DNA from 4 places in the Neobacillus terrisolis genome. Region 1 is predicted to be linked to each of the others. Evidence: riboswitches for the same ligand, from Rfam matches in the RefSeq annotation. Region 1 holds a riboswitch; each other region holds the start of a gene.

The links. A riboswitch is a leader RNA that binds a small molecule or an ion and turns the genes downstream of it on or off. The one in region 1 is predicted to bind lysine.
Region 2: it holds a riboswitch for lysine, as region 1 does, so the genes downstream of both, ACI48O_RS15145 (amino acid permease) here and ACI48O_RS08070 (aspartate kinase) in region 1, are expected to answer to the same signal.
Region 3: it holds a riboswitch for lysine, as region 1 does, so the genes downstream of both, ACI48O_RS09795 (transporter substrate-binding domain-containing protein) here and ACI48O_RS08070 (aspartate kinase) in region 1, are expected to answer to the same signal.
Region 4: it holds a riboswitch for lysine, as region 1 does, so the genes downstream of both, dapA (4-hydroxy-tetrahydrodipicolinate synthase) here and ACI48O_RS08070 (aspartate kinase) in region 1, are expected to answer to the same signal.

The regions. Positions count from the first base shown of each region.
Region 1 covers NZ_JBKFGH010000011.1:170,156-175,599, forward strand. The annotation lists gene ACI48O_RS08060 (hypothetical protein) at 1-1,046, shown strand, start outside; gene uvrC (excinuclease ABC subunit UvrC) at 1,049-2,821, shown strand; lysine riboswitch at 2,890-3,068, shown strand; gene ACI48O_RS08070 (aspartate kinase) at 3,206-4,444, shown strand; gene ACI48O_RS08075 (YslB family protein) at 4,486-4,941, opposite strand; gene ACI48O_RS08080 (succinate dehydrogenase cytochrome b558 subunit) at 5,329-5,444, shown strand, end outside.
Region 2 covers NZ_JBKFGH010000024.1:5,066-10,509, forward strand. The annotation lists gene ACI48O_RS15135 (toxic anion resistance protein) at 1-728, opposite strand, end outside; gene ACI48O_RS15140 (5-bromo-4-chloroindolyl phosphate hydrolysis family protein) at 725-1,381, opposite strand; gene ACI48O_RS15145 (amino acid permease) at 1,813-3,201, opposite strand; lysine riboswitch at 3,403-3,595, opposite strand; gene deoC (deoxyribose-phosphate aldolase) at 3,781-4,458, opposite strand; gene rbsK (ribokinase) at 4,455-5,390, opposite strand.
Region 3 covers NZ_JBKFGH010000013.1:263,140-268,583, reverse strand. The annotation lists gene ACI48O_RS09815 (hypothetical protein) at 1-490, opposite strand, end outside; gene ACI48O_RS09810 (hypothetical protein) at 1,016-1,210, opposite strand; gene ACI48O_RS09805 (amino acid ABC transporter ATP-binding protein) at 1,411-2,145, opposite strand; gene ACI48O_RS09800 (amino acid ABC transporter permease) at 2,164-2,946, opposite strand; gene ACI48O_RS09795 (transporter substrate-binding domain-containing protein) at 3,007-3,846, opposite strand; lysine riboswitch at 4,022-4,203, opposite strand; gene yiaA (inner membrane protein YiaA) at 4,352-4,822, opposite strand; gene ACI48O_RS09785 (YpiB family protein) at 5,043-5,444, opposite strand, start outside.
Region 4 covers NZ_JBKFGH010000027.1:134,178-139,621, reverse strand. The annotation lists gene ACI48O_RS17160 (SPL family radical SAM protein) at 1-638, shown strand, start outside; gene ACI48O_RS17155 (BC1872 family protein) at 715-1,059, shown strand; gene dapA (4-hydroxy-tetrahydrodipicolinate synthase) at 1,710-2,597, opposite strand; lysine riboswitch at 2,717-2,897, opposite strand; gene ACI48O_RS17145 (NAD-dependent epimerase/dehydratase family protein) at 3,141-4,040, shown strand; gene ACI48O_RS17140 (MerR family transcriptional regulator) at 4,172-5,395, shown strand.

The DNA of each region.
Region 1 (5,444 bases):
TTTGGAGTATCCAATTTGCGTTAGGGCGCAGCAATATTTTTCCAGTCATTTTACCGTTGTGGCTTTTCAGTGTTTTGTTAGGGATTCGCCTTTCCTATCTTCCGTTTGCAGTCGGTATTGTCTATCTGTTTATCATTAAGTGGAAGAGACGACAACTAACGAATAAAATGCTGCTAGTATATGTCGTTTTAGCTGCTTTGTTTCAAGGAATATGGGTAGGGGCGATTGCCATTTCTGAGGGTGGTTTGATAGGGTTCATCAAACTGGCTCTTGCTTTTACGAGCGGGCATTTTAACGATTGGGGCGGAACGGTATCGACAGTGGATCCATCCATGTTCATTCGGCTGAAAGCACTTATCTTGGAAAACCTTTTGTGGAGTGGTTTCTCAGCACATTCGAAACTATTATTATCCTTGTATTTGCTATTATTTATCGTTTTTATCAAAAAATTGAAGTGGAAGGATTTTATTGGGGATGTTCATTTTCATCTTCCAATCTTGCTATTTTTATGTTATTTTATTTGGGCTTACCTTGCCCAAAATATTGATAAACCAAGACATATCCTTCCATTGGCAGGATTTGGGGTTTGGATCGTTTTCCTTCTATTGTATAAGAGTAAACAAAAGGGCTTGCTCGTTGCTCTTTCCATTGTCATACTAATCGTACAAACAGGATATTCAACCATGTTAATCAAGGAGCAAGCGACGAAGACTCCAGCAGTACACCAAGCAGGAGAATTTTTAAGCAAGCTTGAAGATCCGTTTATCGTCTATACTTGGGAAGAAACAAGGGTTTTCCAATACCTTGATGTCCCATTCCTTCATAAACGGATTCAAACATATGAGGTTTTCAAACAGGATATTTCCAATTATTCCGACCATACTGTTTTATTAACAGATAAAGTGGTCGCTGGTTTTAGGCAACAAGGAATCAAAGTAGATAAACAGATCGAAAAGATAGAAGAATTTCATTCGAATGAATTATTTGATCCTATTTATAATGAAGTAACGATTTATCGCTGGAAAAAACATCCTGGGGTGAAATAGTAATGAACGAAATGATTAAAAATAAGCTCACCCTTTTACCTGATCAACCTGGTTGCTATCTAATGAAAGATAGACAAGGAACCGTCATTTATGTTGGGAAAGCTAAAGTTTTAAAAAATCGTGTCCGCTCCTATTTCACGGGGTCGCATGATGGAAAGACATTGCGGCTTGTTAATGAAATTGAGGACTTTGAATATATTGTTACCTCTTCAAATATTGAGGCATTGCTGCTTGAAATTAATTTAATAAAAAAATATGATCCTAAATATAATGTCATGCTAAAGGATGATAAGACGTATCCGTTTATAAAGCTGACAGCAGAACGTCATCCCCGCCTTATCACCACTCGAAAGGTGAAAAAGGATAAAGGAAAGTATTTTGGACCGTATCCTAATGTGCAGGCGGCTAATGAAACAAAGAAATTATTGGATCGAATCTACCCGCTTAGAAAATGTTCCAATCTTCCAGATCGGGTTTGTCTCTATTACCATATGGGTCAGTGCTTAGCTCCTTGCATAAAGGATGTAAGTGAACAAGAATATAAAACATTGACCGATGAAATCACTCGTTTTTTAAACGGTGGATATAAGGAGATCAAAAAAGAGCTGACTGAAAAAATGTCGGAAGCAGCAGAATTGCTTGATTTTGAACGGGCCAAAGAATTTCGGGATAAAATTATCCATATTGAAACGATTATGGAAAAACAAAAAATGACGATGACGGATTTTACGGACCGTGATGTATTTGGCTATCGGGTTGACAAAGGGTGGATGTGTGTTCAAGTATTTTTTATCCGTCAAGGAAAACTAATTGAACGTGACGTTTCTATGTTTCCGATTTTTGATGAGCCAGAAGAGGAAATCTTAACTTTCCTTGGTCAATTTTATGAGAAGACGAATCATTTTAAACCAAAGGAAATATTAGTTGCCGATACAGTTGATACCAATCTGGCGGAACAGCTCCTCGGTATAAAGGTATTAATACCACGGCGCGGTCAGAAAAAAGACCTTGTCAAATTAGCTGAAAAAAACGCGTCGATCGCGTTGAAGGAAAAGTTTTCGTTAATTGAACGGGATGAGCAAAGGACAATCCTGGCAGTGGAAAATTTAGGGGAGACGATGGGGATTTTTACTCCTCATCGAATAGAAGCCTTTGATAATTCTAATATTCAAGGAACAGATCCCGTGTCTGCACTTGTTGTTTTTATTGACGGGAAACCGAAGAAAAACGAATACAGAAAATATAAGATAAAATCAGTAACCGGTCCAGACGATTATGAATCAATGCGAGAAGTTACGAGAAGAAGATATTCGAGAGTTCTTAAGGAAAATCTTCCTCTGCCGGATTTAATCATAATTGATGGTGGAAAAGGGCATGTTGAAGCAGTGCGAGATGTTTTAGAAAATGAACTTGGGCTTGATATTCCGATCAGCGGTCTTGTTAAAGATGACAAGCATAAGACATCCCAGCTTTTATTTGGAAATCCGCTGCAAATTGTTCCACTTGCCCGAAATAGTCAAGAGTTCTATTTATTGCAGCGCATTCAAGACGAGGTTCACCGTTTCGCCATTACCTTTCATCGTCAGCTTAGAGGAAAGAATGCGTTTCAATCCTTGCTTGATGATATCCAGGGTATCGGTGAAAAACGAAAGAAGCTTTTGTTAAAAAGCTTCGGGTCAGTGAAAAAAATGAAAGAAGCCAGTATCGAACAAATTGTTTCCCTAGGTATTCCTGCAAATGTTGCGGAAGAGCTTTTAGAAAAATTAAATTCTTAGTATTGCTAAATAATATTTACACATGCTATAATGTTAAAAACTTAATGATCGACACTTTAGAGCGTTAAAGTGAAGATAGAGGTGCGAACTTTATCAGTAAAAGCTTGGAGAAGAATGAGCTTCAAGGAAAAGCTTTGAAAGGAAAGTTCGCCGAAGTGAAAGAAGTACTCATTGCTTTTTTTGCTGGTTCTGCATTGAATAAGTGCTAGGACTGTCAAGACTCATGTCTTGGAGAGCTATCTCACTGTGGTTACGTATATGTTTTTAAACGTTTTCACAGCAATGAGATATGATTCTCATTGCTTTTTCTTTTGCCTTGAAAAGGGTTCTATGAAAAAGCAGTCAAACAAAGAAGGATAATTTTCGTAGAAAGAAGGAGAAAACGTGGGGCTTATTGTACAAAAATTTGGCGGAACCTCAGTTGGAAGCATTGAGCGTATTTTAAACGTTGCCGACCGTGTAATTGAAGAAAAAAACAGGGGAAATGGCGTTGTCGTGGTTGTTTCTGCAATGGGGAAAACAACCGATCACCTTGTCAGCATGGCCAAGGAAATTTCCAAAAACCCGAGCAAGCGTGAAATGGATATGCTGCTGACAACGGGTGAACAAACTACCATCGCTTTGCTGTCTATTGCCTTACAGGAAAAAGGATATGAAGCAATCTCCTATACGGGATGGCAAGCAGGAATCATTACAGAATCGGTTCATAGCAGTGCCAGAATCATGGACATCGAGACCGAGAAAATCAAGAAGAATTTAAATGAAGAAAAAATAGTGATTGTCGCAGGTTTTCAGGGAGTAACAATTGACGGAGAAATTACCACTTTAGGGAGAGGCGGCTCCGATACAACAGCGGTAGCATTGGCCGCTGCTCTTAAAGCGGATAAATGTGATATATATACAGACGTAACAGGAGTATTTACGACCGATCCGCGTTTTATTAAGGATGCTCGAAAATTAGCGTCAGTCTCTTATGATGAAATGCTGGAGTTAGCAAACCTCGGTGCCGGGGTCTTGCATCCACGTGCAGTAGAATATGCAAAAAACTATCAAGTCCCGCTTGAAGTTCGTTCAAGTTTGGTAAGGGAATCGGGAACAATCATTGAGGAGGAAGTATCAGTGGAGCAAAACTTAGTTGTCCGTGGCGTAGCATTTGAGGATGAAATTACAAGAGTATCTGTTATTGGGTTACCAAATTCATTGAAGAGTCTTTCAACTATTTTTACAACATTGGCAACAAACCGGATCAATGTAGATATTATCATTCAAAGTACAATTGAAGGAAATGGGGCTAATCTATCTTTTTCAATAAAAAGCTCAGATTTAGAAGAGACCCTATCCGTTTTGTCCGCAGTAAAAGAAACACTTGGATATGAAAGAATCGAGTCGGAGCAAGAGCTGGCAAAGGTTTCTATTGTCGGATCAGGCATGATCTCAAATCCAGGCGTTGCAGCCGAAATGTTTGAAGTGTTAGCTTCAAATAATATAGAGGTCAAAATGGTTAGTACATCCGAAATTAAAGTTTCAGCCGTCGTTTCAGAAAAGCAAATGATTCCTGCAGTAAACTCGCTTCATCGTGCATTTCAGCTATCGGAAGCACTCCTTTTGTCTGAGTATCGTTAAAAAAATCGGGCTGACTCGGTCGAGTCAGCCCAATCCATTAATCAGTCTTCAATTTTGTCTTTTAAATCCCACTTCACAGTAAATTGAACTTTTGCGCCCTTTTTACGCGGATGTTCAAATGCCTCTGATAAAACCCCTTTTTGGTGCTCCGTTTGTTGTGCCAAAAAGCCAGCTTCAAGATGAAAGGTGCTGTCAGGATAACTGTTCAGACGTTCAGTAATGACATCACTTTGTAACTCAAAAAGTTTTTCTTGTTTTGATTCTGATTTAATGGTCAGTGTTCCCCAGCCAGCTTGATGAAAAAATGCGGTGATCTCGTCGCTTGTATTTAACGGGTACTTACGTGCTATTCTCTTTCCAGCCCAATATAGAAGCTCAGGAGTATCTTTGCCAAGTAAATCTTGAAGTAAATCCTCACGAATAAGGTTATATCCAAAGATTGGGACAGAGAGAGTCTCCTTTTGGATTAATTTTTCTTGTATTGTAAGTTCACTCAATGGTCTCCCCTCTTTCTCTAGCTCTATTATATACATTTTCAATAAAAACAGTCATGAGTTTTTAATCCAGTTCAAGTGATTATTGAATTTTTAATCATCACAAAATTTGCCGAATAATATTTTAAAATCGATAAGAGAATAAGGAAAAATTTATCGCAAGGTGTAAAAATCTGAATTTTTCGAATAACAAATTATTCTAAAAAAAATTATTTTTCAACAAATTTTTGAATACGTTTTCTTGACGCGTCGAAAAGACAGGGTTAAAATGTATATGTTACAAAATTGTTAGAAATACCTGAATCGTTTTCAAAATCGACTATTTTTACTATTTTGAAAATGATAAAGAAATTCGTAACGCCATTATATATCATTAGGGGGGGTAAGTTCATGGCAGAGAATCGAGAATTTTTTTATCGCAGATTGCATTCATTACTAGGGGTCATTCCAGTAGGACTTTTCCTAACACAGCATTTGGTGATCAACCATTTTGCGACCAAAGGGGT
Region 2 (5,444 bases), on a different contig from region 1:
ATGTCATTTACTTCTTGGAATTTCATTTGATCCTGGGTCGCTTCCGCCGCCTTTTTCAGCGCTGGAATCGTCTTTTCCGTAAGCTCTTCCAGTTTTATTTCACCCGCGGCTATGTAGACATTTAAAGCATGGAAATAGTCTTTGTTCGTTTCGTAAAGTTTTTCAAGCATGCCAATATCGGATAAAAGGACATTCTTGCTCCGGTCCAATTTGACACTGATGCGATCAATTTGGGCACTCGTTTTTTGATACTTGGACAGCACCTCTTGAATCGATCCTGACAGCTTTCCGAACATTCGGGACAGCAAGGATGGTTTTTCTGACTTAAGCTCGTCCGGGTTAATATCGTTGAGCCGCTTCATCAAGTCGTTAATAATATCGCCGACTTCACCTATGTCTTTTTTCTGAACATGCTCAAGCATCGTGTGCGAAAAGGTTAATAGCTTGGTTTGCGCTTGTGAACCGTAAAGAATCATCGCTTGGTGGTTTCTTGGGTCAATTTGCTCAGCGAGCTGGTATGCCTTTGCTCTATTTTCAGCAGGAATGACGTCAATGAGTTTCACAGGCTTCTGTTCTTGCAGCGGTTGTGGTGAAAATGGATCCGCTGCTGTCTCGGCTTGGCTTGAGCCATCACCAAATGGATTGGCTAAAATATCGTCAAGCACATTGCCCGTTTGGTTAAACAAGGTTGGGTTTTTGTCGCTCAAGTTTAAGTCTTTTTCACTCATTTTTTCAACCTGCTTTCTTCAAGATATTTTTGCTCTTTATGGGTGTTGATCGTATACTTTGCAACATCGACTTCGTAATTGAGGTGGTCGATGTCATCGGCAAGAATAACGTATAAATCTTTTTCAATCGCCTTTGAAAGATCATTTAATGTATAGCGTGTTTCATTTAAAGTTTGGTTAAGCTCTAACGTTTTTTTAGGCTGGGATGTTAATAGAGCGTATTTTTCCGTTAACTCCACAATCGAATCAAGGTGGGAAAAGTAAAACTTTTCAGCCTGGTAAAAGCGCTTCGGTTCTTTTTTCGTTAGATTGTAAATGCGTCTTGTGATCCGGATAATATCAATTCTTTGCTTAAATGATGGGATTTCGCGAATCTGAAATAATGATTTGTTCAAGCGTTTTATTTTTAGGTTCGCTTCATCTAAGTTCTTTTTAATATATCGATATTCCTTTCTTGTCAGCTGGTTTTTCTTAAGAAAGCTGGCTTTCACCATCATCGAGAGGAGCCAATATATGCTGAGCCCTCCGCCCAATGAATAGGCTGATGAAAGCATCATGGTTTGGTCAAATGCAAAAAAGCTTATTAGCCATACGACTATTGCGATTGGCAATGCCACAAACGTTCCAATTAGAAATGAAATGAACAGGTTCATTGTTCCATCGACTCCTGACTTTTAATCCTTTCTATGCATACGAAATTAGTGTAGAAAATGTTTCATCACAAATTGAAAAATCGCATGGACCTGAAAGGCTTATTCCTTCTTTTGTTTAAGAATACACCAATAGACGTCCATTTCCTATAGACCGCAACCTTAATCACAACTAGGACTTAAGACGTAGACATAAACATTGTCTTCGGATTAGATCGGCCATTTCGGTCATTTTCCCCTCTACCAATTATTATATAAAAAAACCCATCCACTGCCTACAAATACCCCTTCCCCTTTATCGCATTAAAGAGGTGGGGGACTGTCCCCCGCCGCTTTAATGCGGTAAAGAAAAAAGACATCTGAGAAGCAGATGACTTTGCTCTGTTCTTAGATGTCTTTTATTGTTTACTCTTTTATTGTTAATGATAGATAACTTATTTTTTTAGCGTAGGCGTTAAATCGCACTCATGAAGAGGGATTACTTTTGTTTTCTTCACAAATTTATAGCCTAACCACACTGCAATAAACAATGGTAAGCCGATATATGAAACCATTACTCCGTACCAGTCAATTTTGTCACCTAAGAAGGCAGAATAGTTTTGACCTAAGACTACAAATGCACATAATACGAAGGCAAAAATCGGACCAAACGGGAACCACTTAGCACGGTAAGGAAGCTCACTTAAGCTGCGTCCTTGTAACGCAAAAGCTTTACGGAAACGATAGTGGCTGACCGCAATTCCTAACCATACAATAAATCCGGACATACCAGATGCGTTCAATAACCAGATATAAACCGCACCATCTCCCAGTAATGAACCAAAAAAGGCTACAAGTCCAACTGCTGCTGTGACAATCAAGGCATTAACAGGAACACCGCGTCCATCCACTTTCGCTAAAAACTTCGGTGCCTTTCCTTCCTTAGCCAAATTCCAAAGCATACGAGTAGATGCGTACATTCCTGAGTTACCCGCTGAAAGAACAGATGTTAAAATAACAGCATTCATCGCAGAAGCAGCAAACGCAAAACCAGCACGCTCAAAAATTAACGTAAACGGGCTCTTTGTTACATCGCCGCTTGCAAGGTCTTCCAGTGTAAATGGAATCAACATCCCAATTACAAAGATCGCTAAAATATAGAATAACAGAATTCGCCAAAATACTTGTTTGACTGCACGTGGAACATTACGTCCCGGATCTTCACTTTCCCCTGCTGCAACCCCAAGCAACTCAGTACCTTGGAACGAGAACCCGGCTACCATGAAGATACCAATCATCGTGAAAAATCCACCGTGGAATGGACCGTCACCTAAAGTAAAGTTTGAAAACCCTACCGCCTTACCAGTAAACACTCCAAAAATCATTAATAAACCAACAGATAAAAAGAGAATAATCGTAACAACTTTAATAAGTGCAAACCAGTATTCAGACTCACCAAAGCCTTTAACTGATAAATAATTCAAACCGAACATAACCGCTAAGAATACAGCACTCCACAAAAGTGAAGAGCTTTCCGGTAACCAGAATTTCACAATAAGTGCCCCGGCAACTAATTCTGCCGCAACCGTAATCGCCCAGTTATACCAATAATTCCAGCCAAGCGCAAACCCTAAAGCTGGATCAACAAATCTTGTTGCATACGTGCTAAATGAACCTGCTTCCGGCATGTACGCAGCCAATTCACCAAGACTTGTCATCAAGAAGTATACCATTACACCAATTATGGCATAGGCAAGTAATGCGCCTCCTGGCCCCGCTGTATGAATGGCAGATCCACTTGCTAAAAATAAACCAGTTCCGATGGCTCCACCAATCGAAATCATTGTTAAATGACGAGCTTGTAAACCACGCTGCAACTGTGGTTGTTCAGCTGGAGTTTCCGGCCTGACTAAAACACGTGCTGTTGAATTTCCTTGACTCATAAAAAAACTCCTTTTCATATTTGTAGGAAGGAGCGCAAAATTTCAATAAAAAAAGCCAACGAATTCTCGCGGGCAGTCTCTATTTAACCGCATCAAACCTTCCATGAAGATAGCTCAACACAAATGCACAAGGTTATGGCATTCGTGACAGTTCTGTTCCTATTCGGAAACAGCCCCAGCATTCGTTGTTAGAGACTCTAAGAATGCTTCGGCGATTTTCCCTTTCAAGTAAGTTCATCGATATCTCTATATCTCCGTTACTTTACTAATCAAAATCGCGACCTCTACCTCATCGGTTAGGATGAGGGCAAAAATATTATATTAATAGAACATCATAACTATAAAGTTTGCCGTAAAAAATGTCAATAACCTGATGTTTCCAGAGGAATTAAATCCATTTATTACTTTGATAAAATAACGACTCAAGGAATTTCCATAAGAAAAGGAAATCCTGTTTTAGGACTTCCCTTCTTATTAATATTAATAATTGCTTTCAACACTTCTATTACCGCTAACTATTCCAACCCCATTGCTCGTTCCAATCCGGTTAGCACCTGCTTTAATCATCACCTCAGCGTCTTTAATTGTCCGAACTCCACCAGAGGCTTTTACACCAATTTTTGTTCCAACAGTTTGGCGCATTAATTGTACATCTTCAATCGTTGCCCCACCTGTTCCAAAGCCTGTTGAGGTTTTTACAAAGTCAATTCCTGCCTGTTTAGCCAGTCGACAAACTTGAACGATCTCTTCCTTAGTTAAATAACAGGTCTCAAGAATAACTTTAATGATTAAATCTGGATGATCCTTTTTTAATTCAGCGAATTCTTGCATCTCAACCTCGATCGCCTCAAAGTTACCGTTTTTTAATTGAGCGATATTTAAAACGTAGTCAAGTTCCTCTGCACCCTCGGCAATGGCCTTTTTCGCTTCAAAAATCTTTACACTAGTATTGTTATAGCCAAGCGGGAACCCGATGACTGTACAAACTTTCACATCGCTTTCCGCTAGCTGACTACTGGCAAGTGACACATAATTCGGAGGAATACATACTGATGCAAATTGGTATTCCTTTGCTTCATTACAAAGTTGTATTACTTGAGCCGAAGTGGCAGTTGCCATTAATAATGTATGGTCAATAATTCTATTTATCCCGCTCATGTAATCAACAGACCTTTCTCTTTTAAAAAGTTTTCAACATCTTGTTTATATGGCATGGCTGGTGCGGTACCAATTTTTGTTACCGAAAGAGCCGCCACACTATTGGCATAAACCATTGCATCGACCACAGAATTCCCTTTACTTATTGCATGGGCAAATCCACCGTTAAAAGCATCTCCAGCACCGGTTGTATCAACAGCATCAACTTTAAATCCGGCTACTAACTTGCCTTTTTCAACGCCACTGTATAGGAATGCTCCCTTACTTCCCAAAGTAATAATAACGGTATCAACTCCCATCTCATGGATTTTTTTTGCAGCCATGAGGGCTGAAGCTTCATCCTTAACAACGACTCCGCTTAATTCAAATGCCTCTGTCTCATTTGGAGTAATATAACTTACATCCTTTAAGATTTCACGTGGGAATTCTTGAAATGGTGCTGGATTTAATATAACAGGCACTTGATGTTTCGAAGCTAATTTAACTGTTGTAACAATTGCTTCTATACTTGTCTCCAATTGAAGCAATACAATATCAGCCTCTTGGATTTTACCCTCAACTTCCATTACATCGGCTTCTGTAATCGTACCGCAGGCTCCTAAAGCAACAACGATACTATTTTCACTATTGTCATCCACTGCTATTAAAGCTGCACCAGTAGATTCTTGTGCATCTACTTTGATGTACTGTGAATTTACATTCTCATTTTTAAAATGATCTAAAGCTTCTCTGCCAAAAACATCTGCACCTAATTTTGTAACAAAGGTTACTTCAGACCCGCAGCGCGCCGCAGCAGTTGCTTGATTACCACCTTTTCCTCCAGGGCCCATTTTAAATGGCCCCCCAAGGACGGTTTCACCTGGCTTTGGAAGATGCGGAGCTCTACTCATTAAATCAACAACATAGCTTCCAACTACAACAATTTTTGACATAGTTGTCCTCCGACTTCTCTTTATCTTTTTATTGGATCTAGGTTCTTTTCAGAC
Region 3 (5,444 bases), on a different contig from region 1:
ATGCAATATCAGATAAATCTTCTGGTAACAAACTCAAAACCTCTTCCGTAATGGAGTCGGTAGATTTAAGAGCATCTCCATCAAAATAACTGAATTCAATCCCCTTAATAATTCCTTCAATCTTATTATAATTCTCCATAACCTCCCTAATTTGCTCCCTCGACAAAACCTCTTCAGTAGGAACATCTTCCTTTTCCTTTGGAACTACCTCTTCAGCAGTTTTTTCTTGATCAGTTACTTTTGGTTTTCCTTCAGTCCGCTCTGCATTTTCCCCCCGGTTCAAAAAACCTGTTTCGCAGCCCACTAATACGATGAGGATCAATACTAAAGCAGGTCCCATACTAATTACAGAAACAATCCGGGGAAAAAGGGGCTTTAACTTTCTTCGTTTTAAGTGCCGGCCATCCATTTTAGCCAGAATATTTTTTTCGTCCTCTTCATTAATAACTTTATTCGGTGTAAAACTTCTTTTAGGATCTTCCTTTTTCATGGAAAGTACCCCCTTCAGATTGAGAGCAGGTTAAGCGAAGCTTTTCCCTTCCTCGGTGCAATCTGTTTTACCGCAGATTCATTTATAATGAAGCAACTTGCTGATTTCTTTTATCAAATTCTCGGCAGGGAAAGGATAAGTTGAACCATTTCTCTTTCCTAATCTTTTAATAGAAATATAGATTCCAGTGACTGTAATTCTGATTGTTTCCTTTCAAGATGATTTCCCTTATTCGAAGGAATTTAAATCACCCCCCTCTTTCCAAAAAATCCACAAGTAGGACGACGTAAAAAGGATAAAGGTTACAAAAAACAGAATAAATTACATCTGATCAACTGGAAAAATTATTCATTTTCATATTCATTCTAACATATTTTTTAAAGGGAAGATTCGTTTTATCTCTTGGGCAGGTTCAATTTTCCTGTTCATTATTGATTTAAACGAAAAAGCCCACCACGAATGTGGTGAGCATATTTCAAAAAGTATTACTTCATAAAATGGAAGCACAAGAACCGTCCCCCTGATTCAAGCGTGCAACAACACTTTTTCTTCGTGCTTATTTTCCTCAACTAACTCATCCCTGCCCAGTTCAAGCTCGTCAAAATAATTCTTATCGAAATCCATCTCTTCATAGAAGTGCTCAACCTTGTTTAATCTTTCTTCCCTTTCTGCCATTCCCAAACAGATCTCAACAATTTCATCATAGTGAGCGAATGACATAACCGCCACCTTCTTTCATTATTTGAGGGAGAGGATTTACTTCTTTTCCTCTTCTCGTTATATATATAAGAAGAAAACGGGTAAAAAATGAGCTTGAATTTTGTCAATTTGTTGAACAAAATTCAAGTGGTCAACAAAACAGGGGGACGGTTCTTGTGCACCAAAAAGGTGCGCAAGAACCGTCCCCCTGTCACCTGTCACTAACTCAAAGTTCGCTTCAGGAATTCTCTGGTTCGGGCTTCGGTTGGGTTGTTGAAGATTTGTTCGGGTGTTCCTTCTTCGGCGATAACACCTTTGTCCATAAACACGACGCGATCTGAAACCTCGCGCGCGAATTCCATTTCGTGGGTTACGATCAGCATCGTCAGGCCAGAATGTGCCAGTTCTTTCATGATCTTAAGAACGTCTCCGACCATTTCCGGGTCAAGCGCTGATGTTGGTTCGTCAAACAGCATCACATCCGGTTCCATCGATAGCGCCCGCGCGATGGCGACACGCTGCTTTTGCCCGCCTGACAGGTGCTTTGGCTTGGCGTTTACATACTTATCCATGCCCACCACCTGCAAATATTTCAGCGCGACCTTTTCAGCCTCTTCCCGGGAACGTTTCAACACCTTCATTTGTCCAACAACACAATTCATCATCACATTGAGATTATTAAACAAGTTAAATTGCTGGAATACCATTCCTAGATTTTTACGATATTCGTAAATATCATGCTTTTCATCTAATATATTTTCACCATGATAAATAATTTGACCGCCGCTTGGTTTTTCTAACAGATTGACGCAACGAAGAAGAGTGGATTTACCAGACCCAGAGGAGCCGATGATGCAGACTACTTCTCCTTTTTTCACTGAAAAATCGATGTCTTTTAATACTTCATGAGAACCAAAGGATTTGCTCAAATGCTGAATTTCAATGACAGTTTCCATGTTATCTCCTCCTTCGTCCTATACTCGATTTCCATCACTATTTTTTTCACGAACAAGCTTATCTTCAGCTGTTTCCACTTGCATTTGATTGCCCATCAAAATGTAATTGTCCGGACCATCCAGCTTTCTTTCAATTAATCGCAAAATTCTCGTTACCGTAAAGGTCATCACAAAATAAATAATACAAGCAACAAAGAACGATTCAAAATATCTAAAGTTGTTGCCGGCAATCGATTTCGTTTGGAAGTATAGCTCTGAAACCGAGATAACGTTCAGAACCGACGTATCCTTAATATTGATAACAAACTCATTCCCTGTTGCTGGTAAAATATTACGGATAACCTGTGGAATGATGATTGTAAACATCGTTTGAAAATGGTTCATCCCGATCGCTTGCGCCGCTTCAAACTGCCCCTTATCAATGGAAACAATCCCGCCGCGGACAATTTCGGACATGTATGCCCCTGTGTTAATCGATACGATAAAGATGGCTGCGTAAAAGCGGTCCATATCATAGCCAAAGGCCAATGCCGAACCATAATATATAACCATCGCTTGCACAATCATCGGCGTGCCGCGGAAAAACTCAATATAGGCAAACAGAATCGCATTTATGATTTTTAAAAATATTTTCTTTATTCCTCGTTCAGGTATTGGAATCGTTCGGATTACCCCAATCAATAAACCAATGATTGAGCCAATGATGGTCCCAACGATGGCGATGACGAGTGTTATACCGGCTCCACGAAGAAACATTGGCCCATTTTCTGAGACAATTTTGATGATCCACTCTAAGCTCATTTTTATCCTCCTACATTTATGAAACCGAATGCATCACATACACTCGGTTTCATATCTTCCTTATTTCGCTGCCGGTTGATTCTTAATGGCATTGTCCATAATTTCTTGACGCTCTTCTTCAGATATTCCAGCTAAAATTTCGTTAATTTTTTTCGTAAAAGCACTACCTTTTGCCACACCAACTGCGATTGCTGTATCATCATCAGATGTTTTAAAGCCTTCGGTAAATTCTACCATCGCAAAGTTATCGTTTGCCGATGAAGCACTCACGCCTTCTGGACGTTCAGAAACATAGCCATCAATAACACCTGATTCAAGAGCAACGCGCATTGCCGGGAAGTTATCCATTGCCGGCTCTTTTTTCACACCTTTAATTTGATCGATAACGGAGTAGTGAAATGTGTTTAATTGGGCCGTGATTTTTGCGCCACTAAAATCTTGAATCGATTTAGCGCCTTCGTACTTTCCGCCTTTTTTCACAACCATAATTAAATCTGATTTATAGTAGTTGTCTGAGAAATCAATCGTCTCTTTACGCTCTGCTGTTGGTGACATACCTGCGATAATCGCATCGATTTTTCCAGAAGTTAATGATGGTACAAGTCCATCCCATTCCGTTTTCACAATAACTAACTCTTTTCCTAAACCTTCAGCAATTTTTTTAGCGATTTCAACATCATATCCGCCAGCATATTCCGCATTGCCGTCAATTTTCACTCCACCATTGGAATCATCCATTTGAGTCCAGTTGAAAGGGGCATATCCGGCTTCAAGACCCACTTTAAACGTATCCGCTTCTTTTTTTGAAGATTCACCTGATTTTTCAGAAGAACCACAGCCTGCTAATAGAATGATAGCTGCCAGAGACATAGCTAGTAATAATGATAATTTTTTCACCATAATGATACTCTCCTTTTTTAAAATAAATATAGTTTCCAAGCCTTAAAATATGTTTCGACTGCCTCGAAGCGAGTGTGCTAGTTCATTTCTACAGGTGCTTTTTATATACAAAAAAGACCTGAGCGATGAACTCAGGTCTTATATTTATAAGTAGCCCTAAATCCTCGTTTTTCCCAAATGAGATAGCACAACTCAATAAACCGGGAAGTTTATTGAGACAGTCCTGCAGTTCTTAACTGCAGACCCAGCCAGTAATATTGGAGATATTACAAGCTTCGGCGACATTTCCTTCTCCTTAGTATCATTGCCTCTCCGGCTCCACTAAAGACTGTTAAATATCGCGCCTCTACCCCACAAGCAAAAAGTGAGGTCTATTCAATTATTATTCTAATATATTCTAAAATAGATCATAATAACTGTCAAGGTGAACAGGGGGGGCTTGTGGGTGCAAGGGGACGGTTCTTGTGCACCTTTTGGTGCCACAAGAACCGTCCCCTTGTTTCACTTAATCTCGTTCTCTAGCACGCTGGGTATCGCGAATATTTTTTTGTACCGTTATGGCAGCAAATACACTAAGCACAAAGGCCATTCCATAAAACCCTTTTTCGCTTAATACAATACTTCCGGCATTATATAACCCGATTGCCATCAAGGAAATCGAAACAATCAATGCAAACCAGCTGATTCCATAATAAATGCTCGTAACCTGAATACCTTCTTCCTTATCCCGAACCGCTTTCTGCAATGACACCGCTGAATAAAGCCCGAACACTAAAACTGCAAAATAGTAGCCTTTTTCGTTCAGCTGCATCGCGGCATTAAATAAACCGATAAGATATGCCGCTACCCCAACAATCAGCGCTGCCCATGATGCCCCTTTAAAGGCAGCAGTCGGTTCTCCTTCTTTCCGTTCAACCTTCCGTCTTGGCTCTGTTTGTTTGTCTTTATCAAAGAACCCCTCATTTTCATTTGACACTGAAATTTCTCTCCCATCTCTTATTAAAAATAAAAATGGAGCACTACAGAAAGACTGAGCACTCCTCTCTAAACCTATTATATAAAAATTACCAACAAATAACAGGGATTTTTATTCATATTTTCCATTAAAAGTATCTTCAAAAAGAGTCGTCCTTGTTGTTTCGTCAACAACTTGAACACATGAGAACCGTCCCTGTGATTTCTTCCGGTTGAGGAAATCAAGGTAACGAAGGGGCCACACCTATGATTCTTTCGCTTTTTACATCAAGCTCCTTCAGCCTGCCTGTTAAGCTTTTAAATAATTCCTCATCTTTCTGATCCAGGGCTTCATCAATCTGTTTTTTAACAAGGGCTATCTCGTAATCTAGCGAAATTTTCTCAATAAGGTCGTTTACTTCTTTTTCATACTTCTGAAATTGAGCATACTGTTTAATATTTTCTATAGCGGGTTGTTCAATCAGTTGTAAATAACGGTAATTTTCCATCTTTCCTCTAAAATGAAAAATGAGATTCACTTTTTCTGAGGGATTCATCATCAAATCTCCAATCGCAGTCGGTACTTCCTCTGATTTACGTTGTTGAAAGTAATACACAAAACCAGGTTCATCCGAACCTACGCT
Region 4 (5,444 bases), on a different contig from region 1:
AAAGTTGGCAACGGGAGGTTATTAACATTGGTGGCGTAACTGACAGCTATCAGCCTGCTGAAGCAAAATATAAACTTATGCCGGAAATATTGAAATTGCTCATTAAATATCGAACTCCAGCGATCATATCGACTAAATCAAACCTAATATTAAGAGACTACGACTTGATCGATGAGCTCTCTCGAATCACTTACATCAATGTTGCAGCGACCATTACGACGATGGACGAGTCTGTCAGAATGAAAATTGAACCAGGAAGTTCGACAAGTTTAGCCCGGTTTGAAGTATTAAAAGCTTTCAGAAAAACAAATGCTAGTACAGGTCTGCATTTGATGCCGATTATTCCTTATATTACAGACAACGAGGAAAACTTTGACCATTTGTTTCGTAAAGCAAGCGAGTGTATAGTTCACTATGTCCTTCCGGGTACTTTGTATTTAAGAGGCCATACACGGAAGCACTTCTTTGAGTTTATTGACAAAGAGTTCCCATCTGAAAGTGATAAAATAAAAGCCCTATATAAAACAGGCGGGGCAGATAAAGAATATAAAAATGAACTGTATAAAATGGTTAATAGAATAAGGGATCAATACAAACTTTCGAGCAGCTACATGAAGGTTATGAGAGAAAAATTATAATAATGTTTTGAAAGTGGTAACGAAGATTGTTCTCTCGGACTCTTTTTATTAGAATAGGATCAATGAAAATGGTAAAATGAAAAAATCAACAATGAAGGGGAATGGTCATCGAGGTATGAACAAAGTGGATATTATTGCTCGAAGAATACTAGGTTGGAAATTAAATAGATGGGATCGATGGTATGATCATGAAAAGGGGATTTTCATTCATGATTCAGAGTTTCAGCCCCAAGAAAACCTTGACCATGCGATGATCATCGTTAAAAGATTAGAAAAGTTTGGTTTCACGTATACAATAAAAGGGGACAGCGAAGTTTGCTTTAATGAGGTAAGCGCAACGGGGGGGACGTTAGCTGAAGCGATCACAAATGCAGCTTACGAAATCGCTGATAATAGCTCAATAGCTGATGAATGGTTATAGAAAAATTTCTTATCCAAAACTCACTGCTTGATGAAAAGCTGTGGGTTTTATTTTTTAGAAGACGAAAAGTAACTTTCGGTAAAAGAAGGAGGTTTTTGTTGGCCAAAAGTCCAGTCTGAAAGCAACAAAATGGCCAATAGAAGGTTCTCACTGGCCAAAAGTCCAGTCTGAAAGCAACAAAGTGGCCAATAGAAGGTTCTCAATGTCCAAAACCCTTGTCCGGAAGCAACAAAATGGCCAATAGAAGGCTCTCACTGGCCAAAAGTCCAGTGCAAAAGCAACAAAGTGGTCAATAGAAGGCTCTCACTGGCCAAAAGTCCTGTTCGAAAGCCATAAAATGGCCAATAGAAAGCTCTCACTGGCCAAAAGTACTGTTCGAAAGCAACAAAATGGCCAATAGAAGGTTTTCACTGGCCAAAAGTCCAGTCTGAAAGCAACAAAGTGGCCAATAGAAGGTTCTCACTGTCCAAAAGTCCGGTCCAAAAGCACCAAAATGGCCAATAGAAGGTTCTCATTAACATAAATTCCTCACCGGAACCAACAAACCAGTCAACACCAACCCACAAAGACTTAAGTCCAAAAACCAAAAAAGGCTGCCAACCCCAAAACACAAAACACATGGGATTAAGCAGCCTTTATATATACATCTATTAATTAAAAACTTCCACTTTTCCAAGCTCTAAAACACGTTCAAGCACACGAGTTTCTTCCTCAGTCAATGGAATCAACGGTAAACGAACTCCGCCAACTTGGATACCTTTCATATTTAAAGCCGCTTTCACCGGACTTGGGTTTGGTGCTGCAAATAGGGCCTTCATAATTGGGAGCAGGGCACGATGTGCTTCAGCCGCTTCCTGAAGTTGACCATTTTTAAAACTATTGACCATCTGTTGCATTTCATTCCCAATGATATGGGAAGCAACGGAAACAACGCCTGCACCGCCGATGGACAATACTGGTATGGTTAAGCCATCATCACCACTGTACAGTACAAAATCACTTGGAGTTCTCTCGATAATTTGGGCTATCGCGTCCAAGTTCCCGCTAGCTTCTTTAATTGCGACAATATTATTGATTTCAGAAAGACGAACAACGGTCTCAACAGAAATGTTTACGACACTTCGTCCTGGAATATTATAAAGCATTACCGGCAAAGAGGTAGCTTCAGCAATCGCTTTAAAATGCTGATACATCCCTTCTTGACATGGCTTGTTGTAGTATGGTGCAACGAGCATAATACCGTCTACACCAACTTCCTCCGCTTGTCTCGTTAAGCTGATTGAAGCCCTAGTGTTATTGGATCCCGTTCCAGCAATGACAGGAACTCTGCCATTAACAACCTCAACAACAAATTTAAACAAAGCGACTTTTTCCTCAGAAGTTAGAGTTGGAGATTCGCCTGTTGTTCCGGCAACGACGATTGCGTCTGTACCAGTATTAATTAAATGATTAACGAGTATTCTCGTTGCATTAAAGTCAATATCACCATTTTGATCAAAAGGTGTTACCATCGCAGTTAGTACTTGCCCAAAAGTCATATTTCCTCATCCTTTACATAATTTTTTGAAAATTAGAGGGATAAGGCTATTCAAAAAGCGCAAAAAAGCAGCAACGAGGCTCGCTGCTGCAATAGAAACAAATAAAAAATCGTTCCCATGCGTGAGATAGCCCTCCATATAGATTACCTATATGACAGTTCTGCATTTATTCAATAGCAGACCCAGCTTCAAGAACAATGAGGTCTTTGAAGCTTCGGCAAATTCCCCTTTCCGCAATTGTCACTGGATCTCATCATCCTCAAATTACTTACTTATGGTCTTTGCGCCTCTATCCTCACTTCAAATGGTATTGAAGTAAGAAAATATTAATTTCTTGTAATATAACACGAAACTTCATCTATGTTCAAGAGAATTTCACTATATTTTGAAAAAGTTGGGAGGAAACGAAATCAACAATCCAATCCCTTCCACCAATATTTTCTATTTAAACTCCTCCTATAAAACAATAGCAAAGGGGAAATCTAACAAAGGTGTAATAATTTGAAGAGACATTTTTAATTTTGAAAAAAGGAGCTGGAAGTGGTGAAAGTAGTCATAACAGGAGCAGCAGGAAAAATCGGCCGCTGGACCGTAAGAACGATTTTAGAAGCAGGACATGATGTTACCGCTTCGGACCGCAAATTGCGCGAGGAATCTGCATCGAAAAAATTTATCCAGGCGGAATTGCGCGATTACGGGCAGGTCATTCAACTGTTGATGGGATGCGATGCAGTCGTTCATCTTGCTAATATTCCAACCGATATAAGGAATACGTCACAAGCGATATTTGAAAACAACATGCTTGTTAATTTTAATATCCTTGAGGCATGTAAGGATTTAAAAATCCAAAAGCTTGTATGGGCCTCCAGCGAAACAGTATTAGGGTATCCGTTTGTGCAAGAGCAGCTTAGTTACCTGCCAGTTGATGAAGAGCATCCTACCAATGTTAGATCGTCTTATGCGATGGTCAAGCTCCTTACAGAACAGCTGTCCGGTATGTTTCATAAACTGACTAAAACGGAAGTGGTTGCGCTTCGGTTTGCCAATTGCTATGAGCCGGACGAATATGAAAAAATTCCAAGAATGCATTGGACGGAAACCGAAAAAGACATTCAGAAGCAAAACGCATGGGCATATTGTGACGTAAGGGATGCTGCAAGGGCCTGTCTTCTGGCGTTGGAAAAAAAGAATTTAGGAAATCAAGTATTCCATATCACAGCCCCAGATACCATTATGCCCGACCTTAGTCAGGATTTAGCTAAAAAATACTTCCCAAAGGTTACGTTAAAGAGGGATGTTAACGGACATGAAACGCTTATGGCCATTGATAAGGCTAAGGAAATACTTGGCTATGAACCGCTTTATACATGGCGTTCTGTTCTCAATGAAGATGGATCACTTAAGGCCCTACCTGAGGACCAGCTTTCATTAACAAGCATATAAAGTGGGAAAAAGTAGTTCGGATTCCGAGCCGACTACTTTTTTGTTAGCCCACACAAAAGTGAATGGTTCTGTCTAAACAGGAGCGCTATAATAAACTTAAAAGTGCATTAAAAGGTGCTGGTGATGAGACGATGAGAATCGGAAAGTTTGCCAAATCAAACGAAGTAAGTGTGGACACAATTAGGCATTATATGGATTTAGGGTTGATCGTTCCTGAGAAAAAGGGTGGGCAGTACTTTTTCGATAACCGCTGTCAAACAGACCTTGAATTAATAATTGAATTTAAAGCGCTGGGCTTTCATTTAAATGAGATAAAATTGTTTTTTCTATATAAAAACTTTGGCAAATTGGCCAATTATCAAGAAGATCCATTTTATCAATCATTATATAAGGAAAAATACAAAAAAATTGATCATGAAATAAAAGAGTTAACGAGAATAAAAGACAAGCTAAACAGCAAATTAATCGACTTATCGGCAAAAAACATAGAATCTAGTACAACGATTGGAATCGACCTTAAGGTGCTCGATTTTCTTAAATGTTTAAATTGCGGCCAACCGCTTTTGCTTCAGGACGGTTTGATCAACAATAATCAGATTATCGAGGGTAAGCTTGCCTGTGCCTGTGGAAACGAGCATTTAATCGAAAACGGTATTTTAATTATCAACGAGCCTTTTAAGTCCACTTCAGATAACGAGCTTGAAAATAATATTCACCATTACATACAGTTAACTGACTCTAGTTATCTTGAAAATATAAACAAAGGCCTGCACTGGTCAAAAAGGAAGCTCGATCAACTGGATTTACATCGGAAAGTCATCCTGGAATTAGGGTCAGGGGTGGGTTTCTTTCTGCGCAATATTTATCAGGAGTTGCCAGAGGATTGCCTTTATATTGCTGTGGACCACAGCCTTGAGCGGCATCGCTTTTTAAAAAGCCTCCTGGAGAGAACGAATTCGAAACGGAATATCCTGTTTATTTGTGCTGATTTTCTCGAAATTCCTATTCCAAAGCAGTCCGTGGATCTGCTGATTGATCATTCCGGTACTAGTAATTATAGCTTCGACCATGAGGATTTCTTGCTAAACAAGGTAGATTCTTTGGTAAAACCGGATGGACATTTACTAGGATCCTATTTTGCTTTCAAAAATTTCAGCCGCGCCAGTAAAATCGCAGTTAAATTCCGAGACAATTTTTCAATTCGAAAAATCAAGGATCATCTTGCCGGATTACAATATAAGCCGATTGACGATAGAACCTCGGATTTATTAAATAAAGGAGGCCAATTCGAGGATTTTTTCGTAAAAGGGGAAGAGGTCTTTACTTATTCTTTTTTTGGAAGGAAACTACAATAGGCTAGAAAAGGTTGGGTTAACCCGACCTTTTTTGTTTTTTTTATAAAAA